Regions from separate parts of the Roseococcus sp. GW821-FHT12F05 genome, predicted to be linked through region 3. Evidence: predicted binding sites of a transcription regulator. Region 3 holds the regulator's gene; each other region holds the start of a gene.
What was found. Region 3 encodes LexA, which represses DNA repair genes until DNA is damaged. Its sites were predicted from a motif close to TGTTCTANNTANGTTC; they were not measured.

Region 1 (9,315 bases), 390 kb from region 3:
CACGTGGCCGGCCAGCGCGTCCTGCAGGGCGGGGCCGCCGCCGCGATAGGGCACGTGGCTCAGTTTGAAACCGCCACGCTGCTGCAGCAGCACCGTCGCGATATGGGCGAGCGAGCCCACGCCTGTCGTGGCGTAGCTCAGCGTCTCGGGCGCGGCCTTCGCCGCCTCGATCAGCTGCGCCAGTGTGCGGAAGGGCGTCGAGGGATGCGCGGTCAGCGCATAGGGGCAGGTGCCCAGCAGTGAGCAGAAGGTGAAGGCCTCCATCACGCGATAGGGCAGGCTCATCAGCGTCTCGTTGCTGGCGAGCGTGTCGTTCGCGAGCAGCCAGGTGTGGCCGTCCGGCAGCGCGCGGGCGGTCTCGCCGGAGCCGACCGAGCCCGAGGCACCGGCGCGGTTGTCCACGACGACCGGCTTGCCCAGGATCTCCTGCAGCCGCGGCTGGACGATGCGCGCGACCGTATCGTTGGAGCCGCCGGGCGGATAGGGGACGATGATGCGCACCGGCCGCTCGGGCCAGGATTGCGCATAGGCCGGCGCGGCCAGCGCGGGCACGGCGAGCATGGAACCTAGGGCGGTGCGGCGGTCCATTCCGGGTTTCTCCCTCATTGTCGGCGAGCACCAGAACACGCGGCGGCCCACCGGCTCAAGGGGCGGTTCAAGACGCTTGTGCGAAGCCCTGCCGGATGGCCTCGGCTAGCGCCTCGCCGCCGGGCGAGAGCGGCACCTCGCCGGTGGCGAGCAGGATGCCCATCTCGGCCAGCGCCGGCAGCCCCTCCGCCTCGCCGAGCCAAATGAGCCCGGCCGGCAGGCGCGTGGGCGTCGAGATGGTGAGCGCCAGCCCCGCCAGTGCAACGGCGAAGCAGCCGGACTGGGTGGTGCTGTTGTAGGTGACGCGCACGCGCCGCCCCTCGCGGCCCAGCGCCTCGAGTGCCGCGCGGCGCCAGGTGCAGCCGGGATGGGCGGCGGCCAACGGCAGCGGGTCGCGCTTGTGCAGCGCGCTGCCCTGCGGCCCGACCCAGCGCAGCGGGCCGCGCCAGACCTCCTCGCCGCTGCGGCCATGGCCCTCGGTGAGCAGCGCCATGTCGAGATGGCCATGGGCGAGCCGCTGGACCAGCTCCTCCGAGCTCATGCAGAGCACGTCGACCTCGATGCCCGGATAGGCCTCGCCGAAGCGGGCGAGGATGCCGGGCAGCCATTGCAGCGCGTAGTCGTCGGGGCTGCCGAGCCGCACCTGGCCGATGATCGGCGGGGCGCGGAAGGTGGTGATGATCTCCTCGTTGAGCGCGAGCAGGGTGCGGGCGCGCTCCAGCAGCCAGGCGCCCTTGTAGGTCGGCTCGAGCCCGCGCGGGCCGCGGCGCAGCAGTTCCTCGCCAAGCACCTCTTCGAGCCGGCGCATCTGCATGGAGACGGCGGATTGGGTGCGGCCTACGCGCTCGGCGGCGCGGGTGACGCTCTGGCCCTCGGCGATAAGGACGAAGCTGCGCAGCAGTTCGGGGTCGAGGCCGGCGGGAAGCATGGGGCAGATCATCACAAAAACTGATGGGGAACGTCAAGATTAGTCGTTTGAGTGATGCTTCCAAGATTGCGACTGTTTCCTTGCGCCTCAGATTCGGGGCGCGGAAACCCAGAAGGAATGTGTCATGTCCGCCGCCCGGCTCCTCTCCCCCTCCGCGTTCAGGCCCAATGCCGCGCTGGATGGCCAGAAGGATAGCTTCCTGTGGCTGGAGCACCTCACGCGATTCTGGCGCGCCTTCGAGACGCGCCAACACCTCGCGGAGCTGGACGAGCACATGCTGCGCGACATCGGCGTCACGCCAGCCGAGGCGCGATACGAGGCGCTGCGCAAACCCTGGGACGTCCAGGGCTGCTGACCGCCCCGCGCTAATCGGCGCTGGCCAGGCGGGTGGCGGGCAGCGCCCCCATCCGCCGCGCCTCGTCCATCGCCTCGCGGATGTCGAGGATGAAGACCTGGCGGCGATCGCCCTCGGCGAAGCCGGTCAGGTCGACCCCGGTCATCATGGCGAGGACCGGGGCGTTGCCCGGATCGGGCAGCGCGGTGGTCAGGCCCATCACCCGCCCGTCGCGGTCCACCACGGGGCCGCCGGAGAAGCCCATCAGGGCGCCGAGCCGGGCCGTGAAGCCCGGGCCGAACCCGCGCAGCTGGATCCAGGGCCGGGCCACGCGGCCGGTCGCGAGCGAGCGGCCGAGCCCCTCCGGTCCCAAAGCCCAGATCGCCTCGCTCTCGCTGGGGATGTCCGGCGCGAGGCTGGCAGGCCGGAGAAAACCCTCGGGCATGCGGAGCACGGCGAGATCCATGCGCGGCGAGGTGCCGACGAGGGTGGCCCTGGCCTCGGCGCCGCCATCGGCGCGGCGGACGGTCACGTGGCCTCCCGCCTGGCGCACCACATGGGCATTGGTGAGGAGATGCCGGCTGTCCACGGCGATCCCGGCGCCGACCGAGACGCCGCTGGCCTGCAGGCTGGCGAGGCTGTCGCGCGCCACGCGCGCGGCGGGCGTGCCTTCGGCCTGGACGGCCGGCAGAGGGGCACAGGCCACGAGGGAGGCCAGGACAAGCACCAGCACAGGCGCCAGCCGCGCGGAAAGGGTCATCAGGGGGTGCCTCCTTCGGGGGGACAAGGGGCAGAGTGATGGGGGGAGGTTAAGAAAACCCTTCTTCGGGCTGATTCGCTTTGGATTTTTGCGGAAGCTTTTGTGGCTCCGGATCCCTCCAGGCTCGACGCGAAGGTCCTTGACCAGGGCGGGTGGGGATACTAGAACATATAGAGAACATTCATCGCAACCCATATGTCCGTCGAAGCCCCCCTCCCCCACCCGACCGAGCCAGATCCGACTGATCGGGCGGCCCTCCTCGCCGGGCTGCGGGCGCGGATCGCGCGGCTCGACCCGGGCATGGCCGGCTTCGGCACCGGCCGCGCCGCCCTGCCCCTCTCGCCCGAGCTCGATGCGCATCTGCCCTGGAACGGGCTCCCCCTGGCCGGGTTGCACGAGGTGCTCTCGGCCGAGCCGGGCGCTGCGATGGGCTTCTCCGCGCTGCTGCTGGCCCGTGTCCAGGCCGCCCTGCCCGGCCGCTCCGTGCTCTGGATCGCGCCCGAGCCCGACGCCTACCCGCCTGGCCTCGCGCACCTCGGCCTCTCGGCGGCCGGCCTGATCCTGGTCCGCGCCCCGCGCCCGGCCGACGCGCTCTGGGCCGCCGAGGAGGGGCTACGCTGCCCGGCCATCGGCGGCGCCCTGCTTTTCGGCGCGACGCTCGACCTCACCGCCGCCCGACGCCTCCAGCTTGCCGCCGAGACGGGCGGCGGGATCGGCCTGCTGCTGCGCCCGGACGACGAGAGTCCAGGTCCGACCGCGGCGCTGACCCGCTGGCGGCTCTCCGCCCGCGCCTCGCCCGAGGCCGGCCCGCACCATCTGGGCGAGCCCGGCTGGGAGATCGCCCTGCTGCGCGCCCGCGGCGGACGGCCGGGCGCCTGGGTCGGCGAGTGGGACGCGGCGCGCGGGGAGCTGCGGACGCTCGCGCCCGCGCAGGCCGCGCCGGCGGCGAAGCGGAGGCGGGCGTGAGGAGGTTCGCCCCCCTGGATCTTTTTTACGGATGGAAGGTGCAGGAAACTCAGTTTCCTGCCGGGGTGTTTGAGGGGCAGAGCCCCTCAAGATTCCCCTGATGGGCAGCCGCCGCTTCGCCCGCACCCCGAGCCTCCCGCTCTTCGAGGGCGGCCTGCCCTGCGCGGCGCCGCCTTTGCCGCCAGCCCAGGCCGGCACGCCTCTAGGCGACCGTCGCTTCCTCATGCTGCATGGCGAGAGGCTGGCCGCCGAGCGCCCGGCCGTCTGGGCGCTGCGCTTCTCGCCGCTGGTGGGGATCTGGCGCGAGGAGGGCCTCCTCATCGAGACCACCGGCCTGCCCGACCGCGAGCCCGAGCTGCTGCGCCGCGTGCTGGGCGCCTTCGCCGCGGCTGGGGCAACCGTGCGCGGGCTGCTGGGCGGCGCGCCGGCCGCGCTCGCCGCCCTGTTGCGCGCCGGCGCGCGGCCGCAGGTGCTGGCGCCGGATCAGGAGGCCGCCGCCCTGCCCCGTCTGCCCGTGACCGCCCTTGCCCTGCCGGAGGAGATGATCCCGGCCCTGCATCGCCTCGGCCTGCGCGACGTCGCCGCGCTGGAGGCGCAGCCGCGCGGCCCGCTGGCCCGGCGCTTCGGCACCGCCATCGCCGAGGAGCTGGCCGCGCTGCGCGGCCGGGTCGCGCCCTTCACGCCGATCCGGCCGCCGCCGCGCCATGTCCAGGCGCGCGAATACCTTTCGCCGCTCTGCACCGCGCCGGCGCTGGAGTGGGCGACCGGCGCGCTGGCCGACCTTCTCTGCGTGGGGCTGCTGGAATCCGGCGAGGGCGCGCGGGCGCTCAGGCTGCTCGCCTTCCGCGGCGACGGCTCCTGGCAGGAGCTGCGCCAGGGGCTCGGACAGGCGAGCCGTGACCCCGCCCATCTCCGCCGGCTGCTCGGCCGCCGCATCGAGGAGCTGCAGCCGGAGCTGGGCTTCGAGAAACTGATCCTGGACGCCGAGGTGACCGAGGCGCTGCACGCCCGCCAGGCCGGCCTGCCCGGCGAGGAGACGCCGAAGGAGGCTCTTTCGGAGCTGCTGGACCGCCTGGCCCAACGCGTGCGCATCTGGCGGCTGGAGCCGCGGGACTCGCACTGGCCGGAGCGGGCGGTCCGGAAAGCGGATGCCTTCGAGCCGGTCGCCGAAGCCCCGGCCGCGCCGCGGCCGCTGCGGCTGCTACGGCGGCCCATCCCCGTGGAGGCCAGCGCCGTGCTCCCGGACGATCCACCCTTCCAGATCCGCCTCGGCCGGCGGGTGGAGCGCGTGGTCTCGGCCGAGGGACCGGAACGCATCGAGCCCGAATGGTGGCGCACGCCGGAGGACCGCCCGCCGCGCGACTATTACCGCGTGCAGCTCGCCTCGGGCGCGCGCTGGTGGGTCTGCCGGTGCGGCGCAGCGGGAAAGCCTGACGTGAGGTGGTTCATCCACGGGTTCCTGCCGTGACCGCCGCGGTCCTGCCCCTCCCCGCCCGGCGTCGCGCCGGCCGCGCGATGCCGATAGCCCGGAGCGCTGTCTTCGGCGAGCTGGGCGCCCTGTCCAACTTCACCTTCCTCGAGGGCGCCTCGCACCCGCACGAGTTCGCCATGGCCGCGGCGCTGCACGGGCATCGCGTGCTCGGCATCGCCGACCGCAACTCCATGGCCGGGCTCGTGCGCGGCTGGGTCGCCTGCCAGCGGGCCGTCGCGGACCTGAAGGAGGAGGGGATCGAGACGGAGCTGCGCTTCCTCGCGGGCGTGCGTCTCTGCCTGACCGACGGCAGCGAGTACCTCGCCTGGCCGACCGACCGCGCCGCCTGGGGCCGCCTCTGCCTCCTGCTCTCGACCGTGCGGATGGAGGCGCCCAAGGGCGAGTGCCCGATCACGCCCGAGCAGATGTACACGGCGATGGAGGGGCAGGTGCTGGCGCGGATGGCGCCGGATGCGCCCGACCGCGAATTCGCCTCCCGTCACGCCCGCGAGGCGCGGATGCTGCGCGAGCGGCTGGCACTGCCGCTGCTGCTCGCCGCGCAGACCCGTGCGCGCGGCGCCGACCGGCATCGGCTGGATATGCTGGCACAGGTGCCGGAGGCGCGGCTGATCGCGGCCGGCGGCGTGCGCTACCACGTGCCGGAGCGCCGGCGCCTCGCCGACGTGCTGAGCGCCATCCGCCTCGGCTGCACGGTGGACGAGCTGGGCTTCGCCGCCGAGCCCAATGGCGAGGCCTGCCTCAAGCCGGAGGAGGAGATGCGCCGCCTCTTCAACGGGCACGAGGAGGCGGTGGAACGCGTGGCCGAGGTGGAGGCGGCCTGCCGCTTCGACATGGAGCATCTGCACTACGAATATCCGGAGGAGATCCTCGACCCTGGCCGGACGCCGCAGGAGACGCTGGAGGCGCGCGTAGCCGAGGCCGTGCCGAGGATGTGGCCCGAGGGCGTGAAGCCGGAGGTGCAGGCACAGCTCGACAAGGAGCTCGGCATCATCGGCAAGCTGAAGTACGCGTCCTACTTCCTCACGGTGAGCGAGATCGTGCGCTACGCTCGCGATCAGGGTATTCTCTGCCAGGGTCGGGGCTCTGCTGCCAATTCGGCAGTCTGCTTCGCACTCGGCATCACCTCGCTGCGCCCTGAAACCTACAAGCTTCTCTTCGAGCGCTTCATCAGCGAGCAGCGTGGCGAGCCGCCCGATATCGACGTGGATTTCGAGCACGAGCGGCGCGAAGATGTCATCCAGCACATCTATCAGCGTTACGGCCGCCACCGCGCCGCCATCGCCGCGACGGTGATCCGCTACCGCAGCCGCAGCGCGATCCGCGAGGTGGGCAAGGCTCTCGGCATCGAGGAAGAGGCGACCGCTTTCATGGCCAAGGCCGGCGGTTCGCCCGGCAATGAGTCGAGCTGGGAGGAGATCGCCGAAGCCCATGGGCTCGACCTCTCGAACCCGCGCGTGAAGCTGGCCTGCGAACTGGCCGTAGAGATCAAGAATTTTCCCCGACATCTTTCCACCCATGTCGGCGGTTTCGTCCTGACGCGCGGACCGCTGACCGAATTCTGTGTCGTCACGCGAGCGGCGATGAAGGACCGCCACACCATCGAGTGGGACAAGGACGATATCGATGCGATGAAGATGCTGAAGGTCGATGTGCTCGGTCTCGGAATGCTGAGCTGCATCCGTCGTGCCCTGGATCTGACCGGCATCCGGGCGATGGCCGACATCCGCCAGGAGAGCAAGGCGACTTACGAAATGCTGTGCCGCGGCGAGAGTCTCGGCGTCTTCCAGGTGGAAAGCCGTGCGCAGATGAACATGCTGCCGCGCCTTAAGCCGCGTGAGTTCAAGGACCTTGTGGTGGAGGTCGCGATCGTGCGGCCCGGCCCCATCCAGGGCGACATGGTGCACCCTTACCTCCGTCGGCGGAATCGCGAGGAAGAGCCGAATATCCCCAAGGGCCTGGAGGAGGTGCTGGACTACACCATGGGCATCCCGCTCTTCCAGGAACAGGCGATGAAGATCGCCATCGTCGGTGCCGGCTTCTCCCCCACACGCGCCGACGAGTTGCGCCGCGCCATGGCGACCTTCAAGCACACGGGCGACCTGCCGAAGTTCCATCCCGAATTCATCGCGGGCATGGTGGCCAACGGCTACGATAAGGACTTCGCCGAGCGCTGCTTCAGGCGGCTCGACGGTTTCAGCTCCTACGGCTTTCCGGAAAGCCACGCGGCAAGCTTCGCGCTGCTGGTCTACATCTCGGCCTGGCTGAAATGCCATCGCACCACGGCCTTCACCTGCGCGCTGCTGAACAGTCAGCCCATGGGCTTCTACGCGCCGGCGCAGATCATCCGCGAAGCGCGGGACAAGGGCGTGCAGGTACTGCCGATCGACGTGACGATCAGCGGCTGGGATTCCGCACAGGAGGAGATTCCTGGCTCAAGCCGCCCACTTGGCCACAAGCTGCGTCATGCCCTCCGCCTCGGCCTCCGCCTCGTCAGCGGCCTCTCCGAGGACGCCGCCCTGCGCATCGCCGCCGCCCGCCCCTTCACCGACCTCCGCGACATGATCCTCCGCGCGCGGCTCGACCGCCGCAGCGTGGAGCGCCTCGCCGAGGCCGATGCCCTGCGCGGCCTCGGCCTCGACCGCCGCGCCGCCATGTGGGAGGCGGCCGCCATCGAGCGGGAGGTCCCGCTGGAGGCTCCTGTCGCCGAACCAGCCGCCCGCCTGCCCCGCACCACCGCCGGCGAGCAGGTGGTGCTGGACTACACCGCCACCGGCCTCAGCCTGCGCCAGCATCCGCTCACCCTGCTGCGCCCGGAGCTGCAGCGCCTCAAATCCGTCACCACCGCCGAATTCAACAAGGCTCCCCCCGGCGCCTGGCTGCGGCTGGCCGGTCTCGTGCTGGTGCGTCAGCACCCCGAGAGCGCCAAGGGCGTGATCTTCTTCACCATCGAGGACGAGCACGGCGTGGCCAACCTCGTGCTCTTCCGCGACATCTCGCAGCGCCACCGCGCCGAGGTGGTCGGCGCGCGCCTCGTCATCGCCGAGGGCCGGATGGAGCGGGCCGAGGGTCCCGGCCATCACGTGCCCATCCTGCACCTCGTGGTCCGCAGGCTAGAGGATCATTCCGGCCTGCTCCACACGCTGCACGAGCTGGACCTCGATCCCTCGAACGGAGTGATCGCGCCGCCGGACGGGATAAGGCCCTCTCCGAGGCCGAAAGGCCGGGGCCTCCGCCAGCCCAGCCGGGATTTTCATTGAAGCCTTCGATATAAATTTGCGAGTCATTCTCAATTGCACTACAACCTCCCGACACCGGAGGTTCTTCCATGGCGACTCGCGGCCTGCCCGCCTGGCCCCATCTCGGGCAGGATTCAGAAGCTTTGCCCGAGGCCGAGCGCCTGCTGCTGGACGCGGCCCGCGCCTGGGCCGCCGAAGGGCCGGCCGGCCCCATGGCCGAGGCTGCGCTCGTCCTGGCCGCGGGTGGCACAGAGGGCACGGCCCTCATGCTCGACCCGCTGCTGCGCGGCCTTCCGACGCTGCACCTCGCCGGCCCGCTCTGCCCGCACATCACCGAGACGGAATCCGCGCTGCTGCTGGCCGTCAGCGCGGCGCAGCAGGGCTCGCGCAGCCTGGCGCTCGGGCTGCTGCACCGGCTGGCGCCGCCGCTCACCGCCTATCGCGCCATGCCGCTGCTGGTGGGCCTCGCCTGCGCGCTCAAGCGCAGCGGGCACGTGCTCGCCGCGGCCTTCGAGCCCTCGCGCCTGCCGCGCGGATTATGAAGGGCGCGGCCCCCAGACGCCGGGCCGCACCGCCACCGCCGCCAGCACGCCATAGGCCGTGACGCCCAGCGCCACCGCCAGGAACTGCCCGTCCATCCCGAGGCCCAGGACGTCGCCAAGAAGCCAGCCGCCGCCCACCGCGATGCCGAGCCGCGACAGGCCGGCCGCCACCGGATAGCCCATCCGCCCCGCGCCCATCGCCGCGAAGTACATCGCCATGCCGAGGCCGAAGCCGCCGAAGGCCGGTCCGATGAAGCCCAGCGCCCGCGCCGCGATCGCCGCCACCTCGGCATCCGAGGCGAAGAGGTTCGCGAAGGTCAGCGGGAAGAGCGCCACGCTGACGCCGACCGAGGAGCAGACGCCGAGCGCCATCAGCCCGCCCACCCAGGCGGTGCGCCGCGCCGTCTCCCAGTCGCCCTGCCCGACCGAGCGCCCGACCAGCGCCGTCAGCGCCGAGCCCACGCCGAAG
Region 2 (9,315 bases), on a different contig from region 3:
CCGATCCTGCGCAGCAGGTCGCCCGCCACCTCGCTCATCGCGTTGATGACGGGAAAGTCCGTCGCGGCGAGGAAGGTGACCTTTTCGCCCTTGTAGCCGGCCTGCTCCAGCTCGCGCTTCGCGGCGTCGGCGCTGATCGGGTTGCGCAGGATGTCCATGCCCTCGTCGCTCGCCATCACGCTGGGCGGCGCGAAGAAGCCGTAGGGCGCGCGCCAGTAGGTGCGGTCCTCGCCGGCGGCGGCGATCATGAAATCGGTCTGGCTGGTGGCGCGCAGCACAACGCGCCGGATGTCGGGGTTGTCGAAGGGCGGATGCAGGCTGTTCGGCCGGAAGAAGCCGATGGAGCCGTTGGGGTCCAGGATGTCGGTCTTCAGTCCGCGGGCGCGCCGGAGTTGCGGGACGAGGTCGATTGCCGGCAGCTCCCACCAGTCGACCTCGCCGCGCTGCAGAGCCGCGTTGGCCGTGGCCGCGTCGGGGATGGTGATCCATTCGACGCGGTCGAAATGCACCACCTTGCCGCCGGAGAGATAGGCGGCCGGCTCCTGCCGCGGCTGGTAGCGGTCGAACTTCGCGTAGACGTTGCGCGAGCCGGGCACCTGCTCCGCCGCGACATAGCGGAAGGGGCCGCTGCCGATCAGCTCCGGCACCGCCTGGGAGGACGGCGTCGCGGCCAGCCGCTCCGGCATGATGGCGCAGAGATGCGTGCCCACCTTGGCGAGCGCGTCGGGCAGCAGGGGAAAAGGCTTCTTCAGGCGGAAGCGGAGGCTGCGGTCGTCCGGCGCGGAGAGCTCGTCGGTCACGGCCCAGAGCGCCTGGCCGAAGGCGTCGCGCGTCGCCCAGCGGCGGATGGAGGCGACGCAGTCGCGGCCGCGGACGGGCTCGCCGTCGTGGAAGAAGAGGCCTTCGCGCAGGCGGATGGTGACCGTCTTCCCGTCGTCCTCGACGGTGTGGCCCTCGGCCATCTGCGGCCGCGCGCGCAGATCGGCATCCCAGCCGTAGAGCGTGTCGAAAACCATCAGCGCGTGGTTGCGCGTGACGAAGGCGACGGAGTGGATCGGGTCCAGCAGCGCCAGGTCGGCCTGCGGAACGAAGCGGAGAATCCGCCGGCCCGGCGCCCCCTGGGCCGCGGCGAGCCGGGGCGCGGTCAGCCCGGACGCCGTCAGAGCGGCGCCGGCGGCGAACAAGCTGCGACGACGGTACATCACGTGCCTCCGGCCAAGCTGCGCCGCGATGCTGCGGTGCGGCACCGCCGCGCGTCAATGCTCTTCCCCATCCCCGGGCGGAGCCGCCCGTGGCCGGGCTCCGGGCTGCAGGACGCCTTGGATCGTCGCGAAAGGGCATGCGGCGACAGGGGCGCTCGCCTGGCGCCGGCGCGGGCCGCCATGGCGCAGCTGAGGGTCGTCCCCAGGCCTGCGATTGCCGAAACCTCGCCTGATCCACCAGATTGCAGAGGCGATCCCACTTGCAACCAAAGGTGATCCTCGTTGTCCGCGCTGCACCTGCCGACGATTTCCATCTTCTCGGCGATCCTGAGCGGTTTCCTGGGCATGGCGATGCTGTGGCTCTGGACCCGCGACCGGGGCGAGCCGGCGCTGGCCAGCTGGGCGCTGACCCGGCTCCTCAGCGCGCTCGGCACCGTGATGCTCGGCCTTCGCGGCCTGGTGCCGGACGGGATCTCGATCGATCTCGGCAACGCGATGCTCTGCGTCAGCTTCGGGCTGGGCTGGACCGGCGCGCGCCAGTTCGAGGGCCGGCGCGCACTGCCCGGAGCCATGCTGATGGGGGCGGTGATCTGGCTCGCCGCCTGCCGGATTCCCGGCTTCTACGCCAGCCCGGACGCCCGCGTGGCACTGACCGCCACTCTCCTGATCACCTACAACATGCTGACACTGATGGAGTTCATCCGCGGGCAGCGGGCGCTGCCCCTGCCCTCGCGGCCGCTCTTCATCATGCTGCTCGCCGGCACGACCTTCGCCTATCTGGCCCTCACCGGCTTCACCCTGAACTTCTCGCCCCGGGTCGACGGCCAGCTGCCCCATGCCTACTGGCTCGGCGCCCTGCTGCTGCTCAACGTCGTCCTGCTGAGCGGGGGTACCCTGCTCCTCGTCGCCCTGGTCAAGGAGAAGGCCGAGGCGCGCTCGACCGCCGCGCTGGCCGCGGCCCGCGACGCAGCCGACCGCGCGAGCCTGCACAAGACCCAGTTCCTGTCGCGGATGAGCCATGAGCTGCGCACGCCGCTCAACGCCGTGCTGGGCCTGGCCCAGGTGCTGGCGGCGGATTCCAGCCTCGGGCCAGAGCAGCGGCGGAAGGCCGAGACGCTGGAGCAGGCCGGCCGGCACCTGCTCGCGATCCTCAACGACGTGCTGGACCTCTCGCGGATCGAGGCCGGCCGCTTCCTTTCGGAGCCCCGGCCGCTCCGGTTGGCGGATTTCCTGGACGCCACGCTCACCTTTGTCCGGGACGCGGCCTCCGCACGGGGCGTGGAGCTGTCCCTGCGGCTGGACCCGGCGCTGCCGCCGGCCGTCACCGCCGATGCCCTGCGGGTGCGGCAGATCCTCATGAACCTGCTGGCGAACGCGATCCGCTTCACGCCACCGGGCGGCACGGTCACGCTGGAAACCTCGACGCGGGACGGGAGGGTGGATTTCGCCGTGACGGACACCGGCAGCGGCGTGCCGGCGGCGCTGCGGGCGCATCTCTTCGAGGAGTTCGTCCAGGCCAGCGGGGACGAGGCCCAAAGCGGCAGCGGTCTGGGGCTGGCGATCAGCGCCTCGCTGGCCGGCGCCATGGGAGGCCACCTGAGGCATGAGGACGGTCCGGAGGGCTGCGGCAGCCGCTTCATCCTGTCGCTGCCTCTGCCCTCGGCGAAGCCCGACGATGCCGAGGGCGCCCCGGCTCTTCCCGCCGGCCCGCCGGCGGGGCTGAATATCATGGTGGTGGACGACATCGCGACCAACCGGCTCGTCGCCGCGGAACTGCTCAAATCGGCCGGCCACCAGGTCGTCCAGGCTCCGAGCGGCCTGAGCGCGCTGGCCCTGCTGGAGCAGCAGCCCCTGCCGGACCTGATCCTGATGGACGAGCGCATGCCCGGCCTGGACGGCAGCGCCACGGTGCGCCGCATCCGCGCCATGCCCGGGCCGGCGGCCGGACTGCCAATCGTGGCGTTGACCGCCAACGCGCTGCCCGGACAGGTCCACGCCATGATGGCGGCGGGCTTCGACGATCACCTGGCCAAGCCGGTGGAGCGGGGCAAGCTCCTGGCCGCGCTGTCCCGCTGGGGCGCCGGCCGAGGCGCCCGCCCGCCCGCATCGTGAGGCCCGAGGCTACTTCTTCTTCGCCTTCTTCACGCCGACCTTCGGGTGCCGCGCCAGGATCGGCTTGAGGAACCGGCCGGTATGGCTGGCCGGGCTCTCCGCGATCTCCTCCGGCGTGCCGCTGGCCACGATCCGCCCGCCGCCCTCGCCGCCCTCCGGCCCGAGGTCCAGCACCCAGTCGGCCGTCTTGATGACCTCCAGGTTGTGCTCGATCACCAGCACCGTGTTGCCCGTGTTCACGAGCTGGTGGAGCACCTCCAGCAGCTTGCGGACATCCTCGAAGTGCAGGCCGGTGGTGGGCTCGTCGAGGATGTAGAGCGTGCGGCCCGTGGCACGGCGGCTCAGCTCCTTGGCCAGCTTGATGCGCTGCGCCTCGCCGCCCGAGAGCGTCGTCGCCTGCTGTCCCAGATGGATGTAGCCGAGGCCCACCTCCTCCAGCATGCGCAGCTTCTCGTGGATGGTGGGGACAGCGGAGAAAAACTCGCGGCCCTCGGTCACCGTCATGTCCAGCACGTCGGCGATGGATTTCCCGCGGAACTTCACCTCGAGCGTCTCGCGGTTGTAGCGCTTGCCCTTGCAGGTGTCGCAGGTGACGTAGACGTCGGGCAGGAAGTGCATCTCGATCTTGATGACGCCGTCGCCCTGGCAGGCCTCGCAGCGGCCGCCCTTCACGTTGAAGCTGAAGCGGCCGGGCTTGTAGCCGCGCGAGCGGCTGTCCGGCAGCTCCGCGAACCAGTCGCGGATCGGCGCGAAGAGGCCGGTGTAGGTCGCGGGGTTGGAGCGCGGCGTGCGGCCGATGGGCGACTGGTCGATGTCGATGACCTTGTCGATCAGCTCCAGCCCCTCGATGCGCTGGTGCGGCGCCGGGACCACCGAAGCGCCCATCAGCTTACGGCTGAGTCCGTTGAACAGCGTCTCGATGACCAGCGTGGATTTTCCCCCGCCCGAGACGCCCGCCACCGCCGTGAAGGTGCCGAGCGGGAACTCCGCCGTGACGTCCTTCAGGTTGTTGCCCGTCGCGCCCACGACGCGGAGCATGCGCTTCCTGTCGAAGGGCCGGCGGACCTCCGGCATGGGGATCTCGCGGCGGCCCGAGAGATAGGCGCCGGTCAGGCTGTCGGGATCGTTCGCCACATCCTCGGGCGTGCCCTGCGACACCACCGTGCCGCCCGCCTTGCCGGCACCGGGGCCGATATCCACCAGCCAGTCGGCGCTGCGGATCGCATCCTCGTCATGCTCGACCACGATCACCGAATTGCCTAGGTCGCGCAGGCGCCGAAGCGTGACCAGCAGCCGCTCGTTGTCGCGCTGGTGCAGGCCGATGGAGGGCTCGTCCAGAACGTAGAGCACGCCGGTCAGCCCGCTGCCGATCTGCGACGCCAGCCGGATGCGCTGGCTCTCGCCGCCGGAGAGCGTGGCGGAGGAACGCGCGAGCGACAGGTAGTCCAGCCCCACATCGACCAGGAACTGCAGCCGGTCCTCGATCTCGCGCAGGATGCGCCGCGCGATCTCCTGCCGCTGCGGCGTGAGGGTGGGCATGACCGCGGAAAACCACTCGCGCGCGCGCCGGATGGAGAGCGCCGAGGCCTCGCCGATATGCGAGCCCGCCACCTTCACCGCCAGCGACTGCGGCTTGAGCCGATACCCGCTGCAGGCGTGGCAGGGCTTGTCTGCCCGGTAGCGAGCCATGTCCTCGCGGACCCAGGGATTGTCGCTTTCGCGGAAGCGGCGCTCGAGGTTGGAGATCACGCCCTCGAAGGGCTTCTGCACCTCATAGGCGCGCAGCCCGTCCTTGTACTTGAGCGTCACCGGCTCCTTGCCGGTGCCAAAGAGGATGGCGCTTTGGGCCTCCTCCGGGAGATTCTCCCACGGGGCCTTCAGGTCGATCTTCAGATGCGCGGCGAGCGAGGCCAGGGTCTGGTCGAAATAGGGCGTGCTGGCGTTGCCGGCCCAGGGCGCGATCGTGCCGGCCTTCAGGCTTGCCGAAGGGTTCGGGATCACCAGCGCCGGGTCGAAGAAGCTTTCCGTCCCCAGCCCGTCGCAGGTCGGGCAGGCACCCTGGGGCGAGTTGAACGAAAACAGCCGCGGCTCGATCTCCTCGATCGAGAAGCCGGACACGGGGCAGGCGAATTTCTGCGAGAACACCGTGCGCTCCGCGGTATCCGCGTTCTCCGCATAGGCGATGCCGTCGGCCAGGGCGAGCGCCGTCTCGAAGCTGTCCGCCAGCCGCTGGGCCAGCCCCTCGCGCACCACCACGCGGTCCACCACCACCTCGATGTCGTGCTTCAGCTTCTTGTCGAGCTTGGGCGCGTCGCCGATCTGCATCAGCGTGCCGTTGATCTTCACGCGCTCGAAGCCGCGGCGCTGGTATTCGGCGAGCTCCTTGCGGTACTCGCCCTTCTTGCCGCGGATGACGGGCGCCAGGATCAGCAGCCGCGTGCCCTCCGGCATGTCCATCACGCGGTCGACCATCTGGCTGACGGTCTGCGCCTCGATGGGCAGGCCGGTCGCCGGCGAATAGGGCACGCCCACCCGCGCCCAGAGCAGGCGCATGTAGTCGTGGATCTCCGTCACCGTGCCGACCGTCGAGCGCGGATTGTGCGAGGTGGTCTTCTGCTCGATCGAGATGGCCGGCGAGAGGCCCTCGATGCTGTCCACGTCAGGCTTCTGCATGAGCTGCAGGAACTGCCGCGCATAGGCGCTGAGGCTCTCGACATACCGCCGCTGCCCCTCGGCATAGATCGTGTCGAAAGCGAGCGACGACTTGCCCGAGCCCGACAACCCCGTCAGCACCACCAGCTTCCCGCGCGGCAGGTCCAGGTCCAGCGACTTCAGATTGTGCTGGCGGGCGCCCCGAATCCGGATGAGCTCCCCCTTCACGTTGGGATCGGCGGCATCACGCGGCATGGACAAGGGCTCCGGGGGGCTGGATGTTCATATTGTGTTCACGCTGTCTGCACCATATATGCTGCGGCGCAAAGCATGAAAACGGCCCAGGACCCCGGAAATTGCCGGGGCTGGCCCGCTTGCTGCGGAAAAGGTAGTTTCCGCGGCCGATCTGAAGGAGGCGCGGCCCATGGCCGGAGTGAACAAGGTGATCATCCTGGGGCGCCTCGGCAAGGACCCCGAGGTGCGGAACTTCCAGAATGGCGGGAAGGTCGTGAACCTGCGCCTGGCGACCAGCGAGCGCTTCAAGGACCGCGAGGGCAACCAGCAGGAGCGCACCGAGTGGCACTCGGTGGCCATCTTCAACGAGAAGCTGGGCGAGATCGCCGAGCGCTATCTGAAGAAGGGCAGCGAGGTCTACGTCGAAGGCCAGCTTGAGACCCGGAAGTGGCAGGACCAGTCGGGCGCCGACCGCTACTCGACCGAGATCGTGCTGCGGCAGTTCCGCGGCGAGCTCGCGCTGATCGGCGGCCGGGCCTCGGGCGGCGGTGACATGGGCGAGGAGCGCGAGTATGGCGGCGGCGGCGCCAAGAGCGGCGGCTACGGCGAGCGCAGCTCGGCGCCGGCGCGCAGCGGGCCGCCGAAGTCGGGCGGATGGGATTCGGGGAAGAAAGCGGATATGGACGACGATATTCCGTTCTGACGACCTTGCGAGGGGCCCTGCCCCTCGCGCTCCCCGCCAGGGCTTTTGGCCCTGGACCCTTTCACTGATGTAAGGTGCAGGAAACGGTGAACGTACACGTTCACCCTGCCAGGTTCCCGGGGCATAGCCCCTAGGTTCCACCAACCAGGACTTTCCCTTGGCCGAAGACGACACCAAACCGCAGGACGTCGCGCCCGTCGCCCTCGAAGAGGAGATGCGCCGCTCCTATCTCGATTACGCGATGAGCGTCATCGTGAGCCGTGCGCTCCCCGACGTGCGCGACGGCCTCAAGCCCGTGCACCGGCGCATCCTCTTCGCCATGCACGAGGCCGGCTACACCTTCGACAAGCCGCACCGGAAGTCCGCCCGCGTGGTCGGTGACGTCATGGGCAAGTATCACCCGCATGGCGACGCCTCGATCTACGACGCGACCGTCCGGATGGCGCAGTCCTTCTCCATGCGCATCCCGCTCATCGACGGCCAGGGCAACTTCGGCTCCATGGACGGCGATCCGCCGGCGCAGATGCGCTACACCGAGGTCCGGCTGGCCAAGGCGGCCGCCGCGCTGCTCGAGGGCATCGATGAGGACACCGTCGAGTTCCAGCCGAACTACGACGAATCCGAGAAGGAGCCGCGCGTCCTGCCGGCCTCCTTCCCGAACCTTCTGGTCAACGGCGCGGCCGGCATCGCCGTCGGCATGGCGACCAACATCCCCACCCACAACCCGACCGAGGTGATCGACGCCACCCTGGCGCTGGTGAAGGATCCGGACACCACGCTCGACCAGATCATGGAGATCATGCCCGGCCCGGACTTCCCGACGGGCGGCATCATCCTCGGCCGCGCGGGCATCCGCTCGGCCTTCGAGACGGGGCGCGGCTCCATCCCGCTGCGCGCCGACTGCCAGATCGAGGAGATGAAGGGCGGACGGCAGGCCATCGCCGTCAGCGAGATCCCCTACCAGGTCAACAAGTCGGTCCTGATGGAGAAGATCGCCGAGCTCGTCCGCTCGAAGCTCATCGAGGGCATCAGCGACCTGCGCGACGAGAGCGACCGCTCGGGCCTGCGCATCGTGATCGAGCTCAAGCGCGAGGCGGTGGCCGAGGTGGTACTGAACCAGCTCTACCGCATGACCTCGCTGCAGATCAGCTTCCCCGTGAACTTCCTCGCGCTGAACGGCGGCCGGCCGCAGCTCATGGGCGTGCGCGACGCGCTGCTGGCCTTCATCGCCTTCCGCGAGGAGGTGATCCTGCGCCGCTCGCGCCATCGCCTCGCGAAGGCGCGCGAGCGGGCGCATAACCTGATCGGCCTCGCCATCGCGGTGGCCAATATCGACGAGGTGATCCGCCTCATCCGGGCGAGCCCCGACGCCGCCGCCGCCCGCGTGGCCCTGATGGCGCGCGACTGGCCGGCCGTGGACGTGGCGCCGCTGGTGGCGCTCGTGCAGGACGAGGGCAACGAGCTCTCGGCCGAGGGCACGATGCGCTTCACCGAGGCCCAGGCGCGCGGCATCCTGGAGCTGCGGCTGCAGCGCCTGACCGGGCTCGAGCGCGAGAAGATCGACGCCGAGCTCAAGGAGGTCGGCGCGAAGATCATGGAGCTGCTGGAGATCCTCTCCAGCCGCCCGCGCCGCATGGAGGTGATGACCGAGGAGCTGCTGGCCGTCCGCGCCACGCTGCACTCGCCGCGCCTGACGCGCATCGCCGACTATGCCGCCGACATCGACGACGAGAGCCTGATCGCACCGGCCTCGATGATCGTGACGCTGACGCGCGACGGCTATGTGAAGCGCACCGCGCTCGACGTCTTCCGCGCGCAGCATCGCGGCGGGCGGGGGCGCAGCGCGGCCTCGACGCGCGCCGACGACGTGGTGGTGCGCAGCTTCGTAGGCCACACCCATCAGTGGGTGCTGTTCTTCACCAGCCGCGGCATCGTGTTCCGCGAGAAGGTCTGGCAGCTCCCCGAGGGCGGCACGGGCGGCAAGGGCCGCTCGCTGCGCCAGGTGCTGCAGCTGGCCGAGGGCGAGTCCGTCACGGCCGTGCTGCCGCTGCCGCAGGACGAGAGCCTGTGGGAGCACCTGCACCTCGTCTTCGCGACGGTGCAGGGCAATGTCCGCCGCAACCGGCTGAGCGACTTCCGCAACGTGCGGTCGTCGGGGCTGATCGCGATGAAGCTGGACGAGGGCGATTCGCTGATCGGCGTCGCCACCTGCCGCGAGGGCGACGACGTGCTGCTCGCCACGCGCCGCGGCCGTGCCATCCGCTTCGTGGCCGATGCCGACACGCTGCGCGTCTTCGCCGGCCGCGACTCGACGGGCGTGCGCGGCATCCGGCTCATCAAGGACGATTCGGTCATCGCGCTCGCCGTGCTCGGGCATGTCGAGGCCAGCCCGGAGGAGCGGACGGCCTATCT
Region 3 (9,315 bases):
GCGCCCGGCGTTCGATGGAACACAAAGACTCCCAAGTAACGCCCTCGGCGTTATTTGGGCGCCAGCACCATGATCATCTGCCGGTTCTCGAGCCGCGGCATGGACTCGACCTTCACCAGCTCGACCAGCTCGGCCCTGATCCGCTCCAGAAGCTTCACGCCGAGCTCCTGGTGCGCCATCTCGCGACCGCGGAAGCGGAGGGTGACCTTCACCTTGTCGCCCTCGCCGATGAAGCTCTTGGCCTGCTTCATCTTCACGTCGTAGTCATGGTCATCAATGTTCGGGCGAACCTTGATTTCCTTGATTTCGACGACCTTCTGCTTCTTCCGGGCCTCGTTGGCCTTCTTCTGCTGCTCGTACTTGAACTTGCCGTAGTCGGTGATCTTGCAGACAGGCGGCACCGCGTTCGGGCTGATCTCAAGCAGGTCGAGACCCGACTGGTACGCCTTGTAGAGCGCATCACGAATACTCATCACGCCAAGCATCTCGCCCGCCTCGTCAATCAGGCGCACCTGCGGAACACGGATCTCCTCGTTCACGCGGGGCCCCTCACGTGAGGGGGGCGTCGGGGGCATAGGGCCTCGTGCTATGGTCGTCTCCTGTCTCAGTTACGGCAAATCAAGCGCGCGTTATGGAACGTGGCGCGTCACGCTGCAACAGCATCAACGGGCAGGTCACCCATATCGGGAGGGGTTGCCTCCTTTGCCAGATGGGCAACCGCGTCCGCGAGCGAAAACACTTCCTGCTCCCGCCCCGGCAGGCGGCGCAAAACGACCTGACCGAGTTCCGCCTCCCGCCGGCCAAGGACCGCCAGAACCGGAACACGCTGCTCGATATGGTCGACAACCTTGCGGTTGATCTTCTCGTTCCGCAGATCGAGCTCGACACGAAGCCCCGCCTTGTCCAGCGCGGCCTTCACCTTGCGGGCGTAGCCGTCGGCGTCGGAGACGATGGTCGCAACCACCACCTGCACCGGCGCCAGCCAGAGCGGGAAGCGGCCGGCATACTGCTCGATCAGCATGCCCAGGAAGCGCTCGAAGCTCCCGAGGATGGCGCGGTGCAACATGACGGGCCGCTTGCGGGTCCCATCTTCGGCCGCGTAAATCGCGTCCAGCCGCTCCGGCATCACGAAGTCGACCTGGAGCGTGCCACATTGCCAGTCGCGGCCGATCGCGTCACGCAGCACGAATTCCAGCTTGGGGCCATAGAAGGCCCCCTCGCCCGGGTTCAGCTCGTACTCGACGCCGGCGATGGCGCAGGCTTCCTTCAAGGCGCCTTCGGCACGGTCCCAGGTGGCGTCGTCGCCGGCACGCACCTCCGGGCGATCGCTGAACTTCACGCGGAACTCGCTGAAGCCAAGGTCCCGATAGATGCCGGAGAGGAGCGCCACGAAGCGCACGGTCTCCTGAGCGATCTGGTGCTCCTCGCAGAAGATATGCGCGTCATCCTGGGTGAAGGCCCGGACGCGCATGATGCCATGCAGCGAGCCTGAGGGCTCGAAGCGGTGGCAGGCGCCGAACTCGGCCATGCGCAGCGGCAGCTCGCGATAGCTGCGGATGCCCTGGTTGAAGATCTGCACATGGCAGGGGCAGTTCATCGGCTTGAGCGCGTAGATGCGATCCGCCTCGTCCTTGTCCTCGACCTTCGCCTGGAACATGGCATGGCGGAATTTTTCCCAATGACCCGAGGCCTCCCAGAGCCGCCGGTCGACGAGCTGCGGGGTCTTTACCTCCTGGTAGTCGGCCGCATCCAGGCGGCGGCGCATGTAGTCCTCGACGGTCCGATAGAGCTTCCAGCCCTTTGGATGCCAGAAGACGCTGCCCATCGCCTCTTCCTGGAAATGGAACAGGTTCATTTCCTTGCCGATACGGCGATGGTCGCGCTTCTCCATCTCCTCCAGCATGTGGAGATAGGCGTCGAGCTCCTTCTGGTCGCGCCAGGCGGTGCCGTAGATGCGCGACAGCACCGGGTTCTCCGGCTTGCCGCGCCAATAGGCGCCAGCGACCTTGGTCAGCTTGAAGGCGGTGCCGATGTCCGCCGTGCTGCGCATGTGCGGCCCGCGGCAGAGGTCGATCCAGTCGCCCTGGCTGTAGAGGCTGATGGTCTCGCTCTCGGGCAGATCGCGGATGAGCTCGACCTTGAAGCGCTCCCCCTTCTTCGTGAAGAGCTCGATCGCCGCCTCCCGGCTCACCACGCTGCGCTGGAAGCGCGCGCCACGGCCGATGATCTCGCGCATCTTCGCCTCGATGGCGGCGAAGTCCTCCGGCGAGAAGGGCTCATTCCGGGAAAAATCGTAGTAGAAGCCGTTTTCGATGGACGGCCCGATGGTGACCTGGGTTCCCGGAAACAGCTCCTGCACGGCTTCGGCCAGCACATGCGCTGCATCATGCCGGATGAGGTCCAGCGCCTCGGGATCGCGGCGCGTGATGAAGCGCAGCGAGGCATCCGACGCGATGGGTTCGGAGAGGTCGACGAGCTTACCATCCACCTCCATGGCGAGCGCCGCCTTGGCCAGACCGGGCCCGATCGCCGCGGCCACGTCCGTGCCGGTCACCGCGCCGTCGAACTGGCGGATGGAACCGTCGGGAAGGGTAATCGCGGGCATCTAAATTTCTCTTGCTGTGTCTGGCGTGGAAGCGAACGGCGGACCATGGGGAGAGCGCCATGCCCGGTCAAGGCCCGGCGCATTGCCCCGAAGGCCCCAAGGCTGCAAAATCAAGCATGTCCCCAATGCCCGAATTGCGTAGCGCCATCTTCCTCGACTTCGACAACCTGGTCTCGGGCCTGCGGGATGGCGCCGGCAGCGAGATCGCACTGCGCTTTGCCCAGCAGCCGGAAACCTGGCTGGAGCGGCTGCTGGGGGATCGCCCGCGCCGAGCCCTGCTTCGGCGATGCTACATGAACCCCGCCGGCACCCTGGACGACGAGGATGGCTCCCGCTTCCGGTATTCGGAATTCCGCTGGGCCTTCATGGCGGCCGGCTTCGAGGTGATCGACTGTCCCAAGCTCACGCGGCTGAAGAACGCGGCCGACGTCCGTATCGCGTTGGACGCCATGGAAGCCATGCTGTCGCCCGCGCATTTTGACGAGTTCATCCTCCTCTCCACCGATTCCGATTTCGTGCCGCTGCTGCTGCGGCTGCGCGCGGCCGACCGGCGCACGCGGCTGGTGGCGCATCCGGAGGTCGGGCGCATCGTCCGTTCGGCCGCCGATGAGGTGATCGGGCTGGATCTGCTCGCGGGCTGGCTCGGCTGGCAGGCCTCGCCGGAGCCGGGGGAGGCCTTCGGCCCGCAAGGCACCGCAGATCTGCTCGGCGTTGTCAGAGACATCATGATGGAAGCGCAGGATCCGGTGCACGTCCCGCATCTCGGACAGATGGTGCGGAACCGGACCGGACAGACCCTGCGCGGCAGCGACTTCGCGGGCTACGGCTCGCTCGACGCGCTGCTGGCCGCGGCCGGTGGCTTCATCCGGCGCGACGGCCCGGGCGGCGGCCATGTGCTGCGGCCGGAATGGGCCGATCAGCCACCGGCGGCCTGAAGCACCTCGTCCACGGACAGCCCGGAGATCGGCTGATGGCGCAGGATCGTCACCGTCTGCCCGCGCGGCGCGCAGAGGGCAGGGTCGCTGTCCGATCCGAACAGCACGACCGTCGGGCATCCCATCGCCGCCGCCAGATGGGTGGGGCCGCTGTCATTGCCGATCGCCAGGCTGGCCCGGCGGGCCACGGCCGCCAGCTGCCGCAGGTCGGTGCGGCCGGTGAGGTCGATGGCCTGAGGCGCCAGGAGCTCGATCTCCCTGGCCAACGGGGCCTCGGTCGCAATGCCGCAGATCACCGACGGCATGCCGAGCCGCGCCGCCAAGGCCCCGAATCGCGCGGCGGGCCAGCGCTTCCCCGGCCGCCCGGCCGATGCGCCGGGAAGCAGCAGCGCGAAACGCGGCGGCAGGCCGAGAGCGGACACATCCGCGTCCAGCCAGTCGAGGTCCGGCCTGGGAAATTCAGCGATCCCCGCGGCGGCGAGTTGCCCGCGTTGCCGGTCCACGGTGTGGAGGTGATCACGGCGCGGGTTCGCATCCGGGTGCGAGGCGCCCCGCGCGATGCCGGACCACTCGGCGCGGTGGCCGACGAACATCCGATATCGCGAGGATCTCCTGGAGGTCTGCAGGTCGTAGACCCGATCGAAATCCGCGGCCCTCAGCCGTTGAGCGAGGCGCGCCACGGCGCCTAGGTTCCACCAGCTGGGCCTTCCATCCGACCAGACCCGATCGAACCAGGGGCTTTCGCCGGCAAGCGCCGAGAAGAGCCGCGTGGTCAGAAGCGTGATCTCGGCATCCGGGTGATGCCTCCGGATCGCGGCGAAGGGGCCGAAGGCCTGCACGAAGTCCCCAAGCGCGGCGAGCTTGATGACGAGGATGCGCTTGGTCACAGCAATTCCCGATAGACGGCCAAGGTCGCGTCCTGCATGGCCTCGAGCGTGGGAACGTCCCGACGGGCGGCCTCGCCGATCGCCGCCAGGCTTTCGGCAGGCATGGCCAGGACGCGGGTGATGGTGGCCGCCAGCGCGTCCGCATCGCCCGGAGGGGTGAGCCAGCCGGTGACCCCATCCACGACGGTTTCGCGGGGCCCACCCAGATCGGACGCGATGACGGGCCGTGCGAGGGCCTGGGCCTCCGTGACAGTCCGCCCGAAGGCTTCCGGCTCCGTGCTGGCATGGACCACGAGGTCCGCCGCAAGCATGGCCGCCGGCATGTCCGAGACATGGCCCGCGAAGCGCAGGCGATCGGCGACGCCCAGACCTTCGGCGAGGGCGCGAAGCTCATCCACGTAGCGCTCCCGGCCCACCAGATCCCCCGCCAGCACGGCGATCACCCCAGGGAGGCGATCCAGCGCGCGGATGAGGACGCCATGCCCCTTCCAGCGGGTCATCCGCGCCGGCAGCAAGACGACCGCAGCGTCCTCGGACAGGGACCACGCAGCCCGCAGCGCGCTCACGCGTGACGGGTCCACCCGCCCCGGGTCGAAGCGGCGCAGATCCACGCCGCGGGGGATCACCCGGATCGATCCGCTGTCGGCATGCGTTCGCCGGATGTGGTCCGCGATATGCTGGCTGATGGCGATGACCCGCTCGCCCCGAGCCATCACCGAATTGTAGAGCCGCTTTCCGGGCCAGCCCTCGCCATAGGTGCCGTGATAGGTGGTGACGAAATGCGCCCCGCTCCGCCGCGCCGCCAGCAGGGCGGACCAGGCCGGAGCCCGGGAGCGCGCATGGATGATGCGGACCTGCTCCTCGGCGGCGAGCTCCGCCAGACGGGCCGCGTTGCGCCAAATGCCAAAGGGGGACTTGGTGGCGAGCGGGAGCGTCACGTGCCTGGCGCCCAGCGCCTCCAGTTCCGGCACCAGCCGGCCGCCGGCCGATGCGACGATCGCCCGATACCCGGCGCCCTGGATCGCTTCGGCGATTTCCAGCGTCCCGCGCTCGACTCCACCGGAGTCCAGCGCGGGCAGGACCTGCAGGATGGCAGCGGGGCGTGACATGTGACGCGTTGCTAATCCCGGGCATGGACGACGGCAACCATGCGTGCCATCCGACCGTCATGCAGGAACGCATGGGCACCCTCGGCGACACGCCTCTCGCTTATCGCGCGCTGGATGGGAAGGGGCCGGGCGTCGTCTTCCTCGGCGGCTTCCACAGCGACATGACGGGCAGCAAGGCGGCCTATCTCGCGGAATGGTGCGCCGCCCGGGGGCGAGCCTACCTGCGCTTCGACTACAGCGGGCACGGTGCCTCCGGCGGGCGCTTCGAGGAGGGGACGATCGGCCGCTGGACCGCCGATGCGGCATCCGCGCTCGAAGAATTGACCCAGGGTCCGCAGATCCTGGTCGGCTCCTCCATGGGCGGCTGGATCGCGCTGCTGCTGGCGCTGCGCCATGCCGAACGGGTGGCCGGGCTGATCGGCATCGCCGCCGCCCCAGACTTCACGGAGGAACTGATGTGGGAGGAGTTTCCGGCCTCCGTCCGCGACCAGATCCAGCGGGAGGGATCCTGGATGCGGCCCAGCGCCTACGGCGGCGACTATCCCATCACACGCGCGCTCATCGAGGACGGTCGTCGGCATCTGATCCTCGGCGGCCCGATCGCGTTGGAGATGCCGGTCCGGCTGCTGCACGGCCAGGAGGATCCGGACGTGCCCTGGCGGCACAGCCTGCGCATCGCGGAGCGCGTCACTGGACGGGATGTCGAGGTCACGCTCATCAAGGATGGCGATCACCGCCTCTCGACGCCGGAAAATCTCGCGCTACTCGGGCGTACCCTGGGCGCGCTGCTCGGCGAGGATGGCGCGTAGGCCTTCCCGATAGCTGGGATAAGCCCATTCCAACCCCAGGGCGACCTTCGTCCCGGCACTGGAGACTCGACGATTCTCCGCCCAGAAGCTCCGGCCCATCTCGCTCATGCCGGCCCAGGCCTCGGCGAAGGAGAGGCCGGGCGGGGGCTCCATGCCGAGGAGGCGTGCAGCCTCCGCCGTGACCTCGGCCGGTTCTGCGGGCGCATCATCGGCCAGGTGAAGGATTCGGAGGCCAGTCCGGGGCGCATTCGCCAGCGCCGCCAGCACAGCGCGCGCAATGTCATCCCGATGGATGCGGCCGAAGGCGTGGCCCGGGCGGATGACCCGGCGCGCTGTCCCGGCCCGCAGGTCGTCGATGGCGCTACGACCTGGACCATAGATGCCGGCGGTGCGGAGCAGGTCGACGGCCGTGCCGGCCTCGAGCGCTGCCCATTGGCGCTCCGCCGCCAGCCGCCGCTGGCTTCGGGCCTGAGTCGCTGCCGGAGGAGTGCCCTCATCCACCCAGCCGCCCCCGCGATCTCCATAGACCCCTGTGGTCGAAAGATAGCCGACCCAACGCAGCGGTGCCGTGCGGAGAGCCTGTTCGTGAACGGCCCAGACAGGGTCGCCCGCCGGGCCGGGAGGCGCGGTGACGACGAGGTGCGTCGCGAGCGCATAGGGTTCCGGATCCGCGAAGCCGATCAACTGAACGCCGGCGGGCGCCGACGCCGCGACAGGGTCGCGGGCCGTTCCCATCACGCGGATGCCGGCGCGGGCCGCGAGCGAAGCGATCGCGGTGCCGCTGAAACCCAGCCCGATCACCAGCAGGGTCGTGTTCGAGGTCATGACACCCAATCTGTGCGTTGCCGCCACCGCGCGCCAGCACCGGCCGCCCCCGGAAGGGCTGACGGCCGACAAAACATTGGCCTGGCGCCATTTTCCGATTGACCGATTCGGGAGAACCTTCCTAGAACGAATTTCTAGTTGCCGGTTTGTTCACGCCGGCCCAAGGGGAACCCGGGGTTCCCCCCTTTGGGAGAGGTTCAGATCCGATGCTTACGCGGAAGCAGCATGAATTGCTCATGTTCATCAATCGGCATCTCGAGGAGACGGGCTTCTCCCCTTCCTTCGACGAGATGAAGGCGGCCCTCGACCTGAAGTCGAAATCCGGCATCCATCGTCTTATCACGGCCTTGGAGGAACGCGGCTTCCTGCGGCGTCGCGCGCACCGCGCCCGCGCGCTGGAGGTCATGCGGCTGCCCGGCAGCGCGGTGCCTCCGCGCATGGACGCCGCCGAGGAGGTCGCGCCGAACGTCGTGCAGGGGAATTTCGGCCGACCGCCCAAGCAGGACAAACCCAACGCCATCACCCTGCCGCTCTTCGGGCGCATCGCCGCGGGCATCCCGATCGAGGCCCTGCGCGATCAGGGGCAGGGCGTCGACGTGCCCGTCAGCATGCTGGGAAGCGGCGAGCATTATGCCCTGGAAGTCGCCGGCGATTCCATGATCGAGGCGGGCATTCTGGATGGCGACACCGTGGTCATCCGGCGCGGCGACTCCGCCGAGAATGGCGACATCGTCGTGGCCCTGGTGGACGAGAATGAGGTCACCCTGAAGCGCCTACGGCGGCGCGGGAATTCCGTGGCGCTCGAGCCGGCCAACCGGAACCACGAGATTCGAATCTTCGGGCCGGACCGGGTTCAGGTCCAGGGTCGGCTGATCGGGCTGATCCGCAGCTACTGACGCGCTACCTCGCGGTCAGGAGCTTCCAGTCCTCCGCCGCGAGGCTTTCCACCAGGCCTGAAAGATCGGCCTGGAGCTTGGGGAAGTTCGCGCTCCGCCGGATATGCTGCTCGTCCATGTAGAGCGGCCGCGCAATCTCCATCTGGATGACGTGAATGCCCTCCCGGGGGCGCCCGTAGTGCCGGGTGATGTAGCCACCGGCATAGGGGTCGTTGCGCCGCACGCGGTAGCCGAGCCCCTGCAGTCCCGCCTCCAGCACCCGCGTGACCCTCGGCGCGCAGGTCGTGCCGTGGACATCGCCCAGGACGAAATCCGGCGGGTCCAGCGCCTGTGCCGGGTGCGCCGGCATGGAGTGGCAATCGATCAGCAGGCACAGGCCGAAGCGGTCCCGGGTCTCGGCGATTAGGGATGTGAGGGCTGCATGATAGGGTTCCCAGCAGGAACGGACCCGGCGCTCGGCCTCCCAGAAGGAGAGGCGGTGACGGTAGATCGTCTCGCCGGTCGCCACGACCCGCGCGATCGTCCCGAGGCCGGCGCCCACACGCGGGCTTGCGCTGTTCACCCAGCTCGGCAGCGGCGTGTCGAACATGCCCGGGTCCAGCTCCCAGGGCTCGCGGTTGGCGTCGCACCAGGCGCGCGGGAAGCGCGCGGCCAGAAGCGGAGCTCCCAGGGAGGGGGCCGCGGCGAAGAGTTCGTCCACGAAGGCATCCTCGCTCCGCCGGATGCCGACCGCGTCCAGCCGGGTCGAGGCCAGGAAGTCGTCGGGATAGTCGCGGCCCGAATGCGGCGAGGCGAAGACGAGTGGGCTCGTCTGTCGCTCTGGTCGCAACAGGTCATAGGGCGGGGAGTGAGTGGCCAGATCATCCATGCAGAGCAAGCATTAGGCCATGGCAACGGATTTTTGTCACTCGGCTGCCGTATTGGGCATATGGCCGAGAGCCGATTCGCACTTCTCCCGAGCCTGCGCCCGCAGATCGGCGGCCCCCGGCGGCCGGATCCGGTCAAAACCGGCGAAGCCGCCCAGGTTGCCCGGAGGGTGTGGCCTGAACCGGGCGTCCATCCCGGATTCCACGAGCCGTCCCTCCTGTCGAAGCCCGGCGAGATCGGCCAGTCCGAGCCCCAGCGACGAGTCGTGGCCCGGCCGTCCGCCCCGGGCGCCTGCCTCAGCCTCTCCCAGCCGCATGGCCTGCTTCCTCCCGATCGGCTTTATACCCCAGCATCCTTGTGCGACCCTCGACACAATCACAAG

Region 1: the regulator LexA is predicted to act here: its motif matches at 2,775-2,790, upstream of AC1ROY_RS04795 (ImuA family protein).
Region 2: the regulator LexA is predicted to act here: its motif matches at 6,246-6,261, upstream of uvrA (excinuclease ABC subunit UvrA).

The regions. Positions count from the first base shown of each region.
Region 1 is NZ_JBXAQB010000002.1:1,801-11,115, forward strand. Features, by position in the region: gene AC1ROY_RS04775 (tripartite tricarboxylate transporter substrate binding protein) at 1-588, opposite strand, end outside; gene AC1ROY_RS04780 (LysR substrate-binding domain-containing protein) at 656-1,516, opposite strand; gene AC1ROY_RS04785 (DUF1127 domain-containing protein) at 1,641-1,871, shown strand; gene AC1ROY_RS04790 (trypsin-like peptidase domain-containing protein) at 1,882-2,610, opposite strand; gene AC1ROY_RS04795 (ImuA family protein) at 2,806-3,576, shown strand; gene AC1ROY_RS04800 (DNA polymerase Y subunit UmuC family protein) at 3,677-5,044, shown strand; gene AC1ROY_RS04805 (error-prone DNA polymerase) at 5,041-8,325, shown strand; gene AC1ROY_RS04810 (hypothetical protein) at 8,394-8,846, shown strand; gene AC1ROY_RS04815 (MATE family efflux transporter) at 8,841-9,315, opposite strand, start outside.
Region 2 is NZ_JBXAQB010000004.1:28,627-37,941, reverse strand. Features, by position in the region: gene AC1ROY_RS12030 (ABC transporter substrate-binding protein) at 1-1,202, opposite strand, end outside; gene AC1ROY_RS12025 (ATP-binding protein) at 1,485-3,314, shown strand; gene uvrA (excinuclease ABC subunit UvrA) at 3,324-6,221, opposite strand; gene ssb (single-stranded DNA-binding protein) at 6,391-6,903, shown strand; gene gyrA (DNA gyrase subunit A) at 7,061-9,315, shown strand, end outside.
Region 3 is NZ_JBXAQB010000002.1:388,249-397,563, forward strand. Features, by position in the region: gene infC (translation initiation factor IF-3) at 51-575, opposite strand; gene thrS (threonine--tRNA ligase) at 647-2,605, opposite strand; gene AC1ROY_RS06675 (NYN domain-containing protein) at 2,617-3,540, shown strand; gene AC1ROY_RS06680 (glycosyltransferase family 9 protein) at 3,522-4,427, opposite strand; gene AC1ROY_RS06685 (glycosyltransferase family 4 protein) at 4,424-5,536, opposite strand; gene AC1ROY_RS06690 (alpha/beta hydrolase) at 5,560-6,345, shown strand; gene AC1ROY_RS06695 (Rossmann-fold NAD(P)-binding domain-containing protein) at 6,298-7,170, opposite strand; gene lexA (transcriptional repressor LexA) at 7,377-8,066, shown strand; gene AC1ROY_RS06705 (N-formylglutamate amidohydrolase) at 8,071-8,934, opposite strand; gene AC1ROY_RS06710 (hypothetical protein) at 8,971-9,249, opposite strand.